DNA from 3 places in the Exiguobacterium sp. s40 genome. Region 3 is predicted to be linked to each of the others. Evidence: riboswitches for the same ligand, from Rfam matches in the RefSeq annotation. Region 3 holds a riboswitch; each other region holds the start of a gene.
What was found. A riboswitch is a leader RNA that binds a small molecule or an ion and turns the genes downstream of it on or off. The one in region 3 is predicted to bind S-adenosylmethionine.
Positions count from the first base shown of each region.

Region 1: it holds a riboswitch for S-adenosylmethionine, as region 3 does, so the genes downstream of both, metK (methionine adenosyltransferase) here and msrA (peptide-methionine (S)-S-oxide reductase MsrA) in region 3, are expected to answer to the same signal.
Region 2: it holds a riboswitch for S-adenosylmethionine, as region 3 does, so the genes downstream of both, KNP02_RS11040 (Na+/H+ antiporter NhaC family protein) here and msrA (peptide-methionine (S)-S-oxide reductase MsrA) in region 3, are expected to answer to the same signal.

Region 1 is NZ_JACSLC010000001.1:258,103-260,305, reverse strand. It holds gene pckA (phosphoenolpyruvate carboxykinase (ATP)) at 1-525, opposite strand, end outside; SAM riboswitch class I at 839-958, shown strand; gene metK (methionine adenosyltransferase) at 1,089-2,203, shown strand, end outside.
Region 2 is NZ_JACSLC010000012.1:34,661-36,863, forward strand. It holds gene KNP02_RS11035 (GGDEF domain-containing protein) at 1-1,210, shown strand, start outside; SAM riboswitch class I at 1,307-1,402, shown strand; gene KNP02_RS11040 (Na+/H+ antiporter NhaC family protein) at 1,455-2,203, shown strand, end outside.
Region 3 is NZ_JACSLC010000005.1:113,565-115,767, forward strand. It holds gene KNP02_RS06445 (GRP family sugar transporter) at 1-649, shown strand, start outside; gene msrA (peptide-methionine (S)-S-oxide reductase MsrA) at 678-1,190, opposite strand; SAM riboswitch class I at 1,254-1,354, opposite strand; gene KNP02_RS06455 (hypothetical protein) at 1,399-1,560, opposite strand; gene KNP02_RS06460 (amidase family protein) at 1,672-2,203, shown strand, end outside.

The DNA.
Region 1 (2,203 bases), on a different contig from region 3:
TGAAACGAGAATGAACGTTTCGGAGTTCGTCCCGTCGACTTCCGGATCGGCCTTATAGCTCGGTGCATAGATGACCGTGAACGGATCAAAGGCACCTTGTGTCGGCCATTCGCGCAAGAACAACTGTTTCGCGAACAAGTTGTGCCACGCGTATTCTGTGATGGCCCGCACTGGAAGCGTATAATGCTCGTCAGCCCCGGCAGACGCCTCGAGATAGTAGAGCTTGTCTTTCGTCTCGAGATGCGTGAGCACTTTATCGAGCAGTGCCGTGAACTTCTCTTCTGCGATCGGTTGGTTGACCGGACCCCAGTCTACTAAATGATTGCTGACTTCATCTTGCACGACGAATTTGTCTTTCGGTGACCGTCCTGTGAATTTACCTGTACTGACCGATAAAGCTCCGTCTTTCGTCAGTACGCCTTCCCCGTTGCGAATGGCTTCTTCCACCAATTCTGGAACCGTTAAGTTCCGCATCATGTCGGCACCTTTAATTAATTCTTCGATTTTCAGGAGCGTTGTCGCCATCCTGAATCCCACCTTTCCCCTAAATAGATGTGGATGAAATCCGCATACTTCCGCGTTTTATTAGTATGACGTTTTTATTATATGTGACATACTAATCAAAAACAACCCTTTTTACCCTTTAAAGTAAGCGCTTTCTTACACTGTCATTCTAACATATTCTGTACCAGGTCATAGTACAAAATCGAATACCGACAAAAAAATGTTTGATATTTCACAAACATAACTATTGCGAGTTCGTGAAAAGTTTTACGAATTCAGTCGATACGCTTGACAGAACGGGGTGTCATTTATATGATGGTCTTCGTAACGGATACTCTTATTCTGAGCGGTGGAGGGAACAAGGCCCTACGAAGCCCAGCAACCGTCCGATTTATCATTGTTATTCGGAAAAGGTGCTATCCTGAAGCGAAGCGCAAGCTTCGAACGATAAGAGGGTAAGGAAGAACGATTCAACCTTTCCCATTGAACATGGCGAAAGGTTTTTTTCATTACCGTCCCAAAGCAACGCGTAAGGGGAACGAGTACCGTCCACACATCACCCTTATTATAGGAGGTTTTTCGAAATGGCAAACTTGAACCGTCGACTTTTCACTTCGGAGTCCGTCACGGAAGGACATCCGGATAAAATTTGTGACCAAATCTCAGATGCGATTTTGGATGCGATTTTAGCTGAAGATCCAAACGCCCGCGTTGCGGCTGAGACATCTGTCACGACAGGTCTCGTGCTCGTAGCAGGTGAGATCACAACATCAACTTACGTGGATATCCCGAAAGTTGTTCGTGAAACAGTTCGTGAGATCGGCTACACACGTGCAAAATATGGTTTTGATGCAGAGACTTGTGCTGTCCTCACATCGATTGATGAGCAATCGGTAGACATCGCCCAAGGTGTCGACCAAGCGCTTGAAGCTCGTGAAGGACAAATGACTGAAGAAGAAATCGATGCGATCGGCGCTGGTGACCAAGGTCTCATGTTCGGTTACGCAACAAAAGAGACACCAGAACTCATGCCGCTCCCGATTTCACTCGCGCACAAATTGTCACGTCGTTTGGCAGAAGTTCGTAAGAACGGCACGCTCGCTTACCTTCGTCCTGATGGTAAGACACAAGTGACGGTCGAATACGACGAAGCGAACAACCCAGTTCGCATCGACACAATCGTCATCTCGACGCAACACGCCGAAGACATCACACTCGAACAAATCCAAGCTGATTTGAAAGAGCACGTCATCGACGCGGTCATCCCGTCTGAACTCATCGACGCGGATACAAAATACTTCATCAACCCGACTGGCCGTTTCGTCATCGGTGGACCACAAGGGGATGCAGGCCTTACAGGACGTAAGATCATCGTCGATACGTACGGTGGTTACGCTCGCCACGGCGGCGGCGCGTTCTCAGGTAAAGACCCAACCAAAGTTGACCGTTCAGCGGCGTACGCGGCTCGTTACGTAGCGAAAAACCTCGTTGCAGCGGGACTTGCTGACAAAGCAGAAGTTCAACTTGCTTACGCGATCGGCGTTGCCCACCCGGTATCGATCGCAGTCGACACGTTCGGCACAGGCAAATTGAGCGAGACTGAGCTCGTCGAACTCGTTCGCGAGAACTTCGACCTTCGTCCGGCCGGCATCATCAAGATGCTCGACCTTCGCCGTCCAATCTACAAGCAGACAGCAGC
Region 2 (2,203 bases), on a different contig from region 3:
CTTGAACACGGTCGTGCAAAAGTATCAAGTCGGTTGGTGGTTCCGCGTCGACATCCCGGTCCGCGATTTTCTGAGCATCGCGTTTTATACGTATATCGTCAGTCTCGTCTTCATTTTGGCGGCCTCGTTGTTCCGGGAGACGAATTTACTCGTCGTCAGCAGCATCGCTGCCGCGTTGACGTTCTTCATCAAGCGGCTCATCATCCAAAAAGGCCGGCAAGACGCCTTTAAATCGTTGATTGAACAGTATGACGAGGCAAAAGAAGCCGTGTCGTTATCGCAGAGCGAGGCGCAAGCCATCGAAGTGTTTCTCAGTCAATGTGAGCGGCTCAATCACTATGACGAAGGGTTCGTCGAGTTTAAACTGTTCGACCGTACCCTGTACTTTGATTTGAAGACGCGTCAGCCGATTGACCGTCACATCGTGTTCGATTTGCTCGATCACGCTTATCCGAACGAAGCCTCGGTCGAATATGAGATGCGCTTCGAATGGGACGCACCACTGTCGAACGAATTTGACGACGACTATCATAGTTTCATCTCGGTTCGGTCCGAGGAGATCGAAGGGATTCGCACGTGGCTCGTCATGACGGGTGAACACGTCTATGGGTATCCCCCGACCATCCAACGTGAAATCGTCAAACTTCTCAAGTCGTTCAACCGGACGATCAGCCGTTGCCATGAGCGCGACCGTCTTTACACGGAAAGTCGGACCGACAGCTTGACGCTGCTCGCCAATGCACGCGCGTTTTACGAATACGGGATTCAACAAATCTCGGACGGTTCGATGTATCCGATTTCGGTCGCGATGCTCGACATCGACTTTTTCAAAAAAATCAACGATGTGCACGGACATCAAGTCGGGGACAGTGTGCTCCAAGAGTTTGGACGGCGGATTCGCCAGGCACTCCGCACCGAAGATTTTGCCGCCCGTTACGGCGGTGAAGAGTTCATCTTGCTATTGAACCGTTGCGATGTCGAACAGGCAATCGAAATCGCCGAACGAATCCGGCAACAAATCGAGAACAAACCGTTCCACGTCGACGGGATCGATATCCCCGTCACCGCTTCGATCGGTGTCGACACGATTCAGGCGTTCGGTGACAAACGCCTCGACGATACGATTCGTAACGCTGACCGGGCCCTCTACGTCGGCGGGAAGTACGCCGGACGCAACCGCGTCGCCCATTACAATTTCTTAACGACCTGACTCACCCCCACGTTCACCGCGTGGGGGTTTGCTATTGACAAGCGGATTTGAAACAAGTACGTTAGGGAACGTGTCTTATAATTAAATATCACAACTTTTTTATCAAGAGAGACTGAGGGACTGGCCCAGTGACGTCTCGGCAGCGGGTAACCTGTGCCAAATCCAGCGAGCAGTCTGCTCGAAAGATGAAAAAAGTGTTTTCTTGTAGAGAGAGCCTTTTTTCAGAAGGCTCTCTTTTTATTTTATGAATGAGGTGAATCGATTGGAACAACCGACAGCTAACAAATGGGCACTATTGCCTTTGCTCGTCTTCCTCGTCTTCTTTATCGGGGCAGGCATCTACTATAACGACTTTTATAAATTCCCGGTCCTGATCGCGGCGTTGATCGCGGTCATCGTCGCGGCGTTGATGACGAAAGGCAGCGTCACTCAGACGGTCGAGCGTGTCGCCCAAGGTGCGGGGAACCCCGGCATTTTAATCATGGTCTTCATCTTCTTGCTCGCCGGAGCGTTCTCGAGTGTCGCCGAAGCAATCGGCGCAATCGACGCGACCGTCAATGCGGCGCTGACATTTTTACCGTCCTCGCTTCTACTGAGCGGTTTATTCGTCATCGCGGCATTCATCTCGATGGCGATGGGAACGTCGACGGGCACGATTGCCGCCCTCGCCCCGATCGCGCTCGGTATCCACGAAGAAAGTGGCGTCAATATCGCCATCGCGGCGGCTGCCGTCGTCGGTGGTGCCATGTTCGGGGACAACTTGTCGTTCATCTCGGACACGACAATCGCTGCCGTCCGGACCCAGCGTACCAATATGCGTGACAAATTCCGAACCAACTTTTGGATTGTCCTCCCGGCCGCCCTTATCACAATCGTCCTCTTATCGGTGTTATCGAGTGGAGAATCGACTGTCGATGCAGCCGCGTTCGAATGGTATAAACTCATTCCGTACCTTGCGGTCATCGTGCTCGCCTTGACGGGAATGAACGTCAT
Region 3 (2,203 bases):
ACAATATTTACAGTTCCAATCGTTTCAAATTTTAAGTGTCTCGAAGGCGATGCCGATCAGCACCGGCATGCAGCTTCTCGGTACATCGTTGTTCGGTGTCATCGTCCTCGGAGACTGGAAAACGACGACCGAACTATGGCTCGGATTTTCGGCGCTCGTTCTCATCGTGATTGGGGCTGCGTTGACGTCGTATCAGCAGAACAAAGACGGCGACAGCAGCGGCGCCTTGAAGAAAGGCTTGCTCGTTCTGCTCGTGTCGAGTATCGGTTACGTGACGTACGCCGTCCTGACGAACTATTTCGAGGTCGACGGGATCACGGCCATCTTGCCACAGTCGGTCGGGATGTTCGTCGCGGCGATGTTGTTCAGCCTGCGTGAGAAAGACGTGAAGACGTTCGACGCGAAGACGTTCAAAAACATCTTGGCCGGTCTCGCCTGGGGGATCGGGAACTTCGGGCTGTTCGTGTCGAGCGGTGAAGTCGGGATCGCGACCTCGTTCGCCTTGTCGCAATTGAACGTCGTCGTGGCGACGCTCGGCGGAATCTATCTATTGAAAGAAGAGAAGACGACGAAAGAACGTGTCTTCGTCTTTATGGGAATCGGGCTCATCGTCGTGGCCGGGTTCATGCTCGGAATCGCTAAAAGCTAAAAGACGGGTCAGACGACCCGTCTTTCGCTTACCAGGCTTGTTCAATGAATGCGTCACGCCCAGATTTTTTCCGGTCCTCTTTATAGTGGGCCGGATTTTTTTTATGGAAGTCTTGATGGTACTCCTCGGCCGGATAGAACGTGTCGGCCGGTAAGATTTTCGTGACGATCGGCTGTTGGAAACGTCCGCTCGCCGCGAGCGCATCGCGACTCTGTTCTGCCTGCACGCGTTGTTCTTCTGTATGATAGAAGATGGCCGGCGCATATTGACTGCCTCGGTCTTGGAATTGACCGCCGTCATCGGTCGGATCGGTCTGAATCCAATACAGTTCGAGCAGTCGCTCGTAAGCGAACAGCGTCGGGTCGAACGTGATCTCGACGACCTCATAGTGTCCTGTCGTCCCTGTCTTCACTTGTTCATACGTCGGATCGTCGACGTGACCTCCCGTATAACCTGATACGATCGACTCGATGCCAGGTTGTTCCTCGAACGGTGTTACCATGCACCAAAAGCAGCCGCCTGCGAATGTTGCTTTTTCCATTAATAAGTCCCCCTCATGTTCATTCCCAAAAAAAGCGCCCATGTCATCGACATGAGCGCTCTGTCATATCGGCCAAGGCAATCGCCTTGCTGGTAGTAGCACCTTGCCGTAGCAGGTTGCTGTGAAGTCATAGAGCCAGGTCTCTCGTTCACTCAAGATATCGATATGTAGTTGGTGACAGCATCATACCATCAGATTTGAAGCGGCGTCAACGGTTTGGCTTGCGCCGTAGTTGGAGCAAGGTGGCACCGAGGATCAGGATGACGAGTACGATGGAGAACGGTAGCGTATACGGGGCCTCCCCTGCATATAACTGTAAGAAGAACAAGGCAAAGACGGACAATAAGACAAGTACGTACGAACGGTTCATAGTAACCTCCCTTTTCTTTCAGTGTACCAAGTTACACATTCGTTGGCGAACGAAAACAGGAAATCAAATGTCGATAGCGAATACCATCGAGTGACCAAAGGAGGAATCAATATGACTGACACATTTGATTTTATGGAACTCGATATCGAATCTGCCCATCGCGGATATAAAGAAGGAACGTTCACGGCGCGTGACGTGACGGCCTATTATTTGACCCGGATTGCCCAGTTCAACGACAAACTGAAGGCGGTCATTCAAGTGAACCCGGACGCCTTGTTCGAGGCCGAGTCGGCTGACCGGGCATTTCGACGAGGTGACCGCTTGCCGTTGCTCGGCATCCCTGTCTTGATCAAAGACAATGTCGAGACAGACGGACTCATGAAGACGACGGCCGGGGCCGTCGCCCTCGAATATCACTTCGCAGGCCGGGACGCCCATCTCGTCCAAAACCTGCGAGCGAGCGGGGCCATCATCCTCGGGAAAGCGAACTTGTCCGAATGGGCCAACTTTTTGACCGAGGGCATGCCGAACGGCTGGAGCGGCGTCGGTGGGCAGACGCTCAATCCATATGGGGATAAGCTCGATGTCGGAGGTTCGAGCTCAGGTTCGGCCTCTGCGGTCGCAGCGAACCTGACACTGCTCG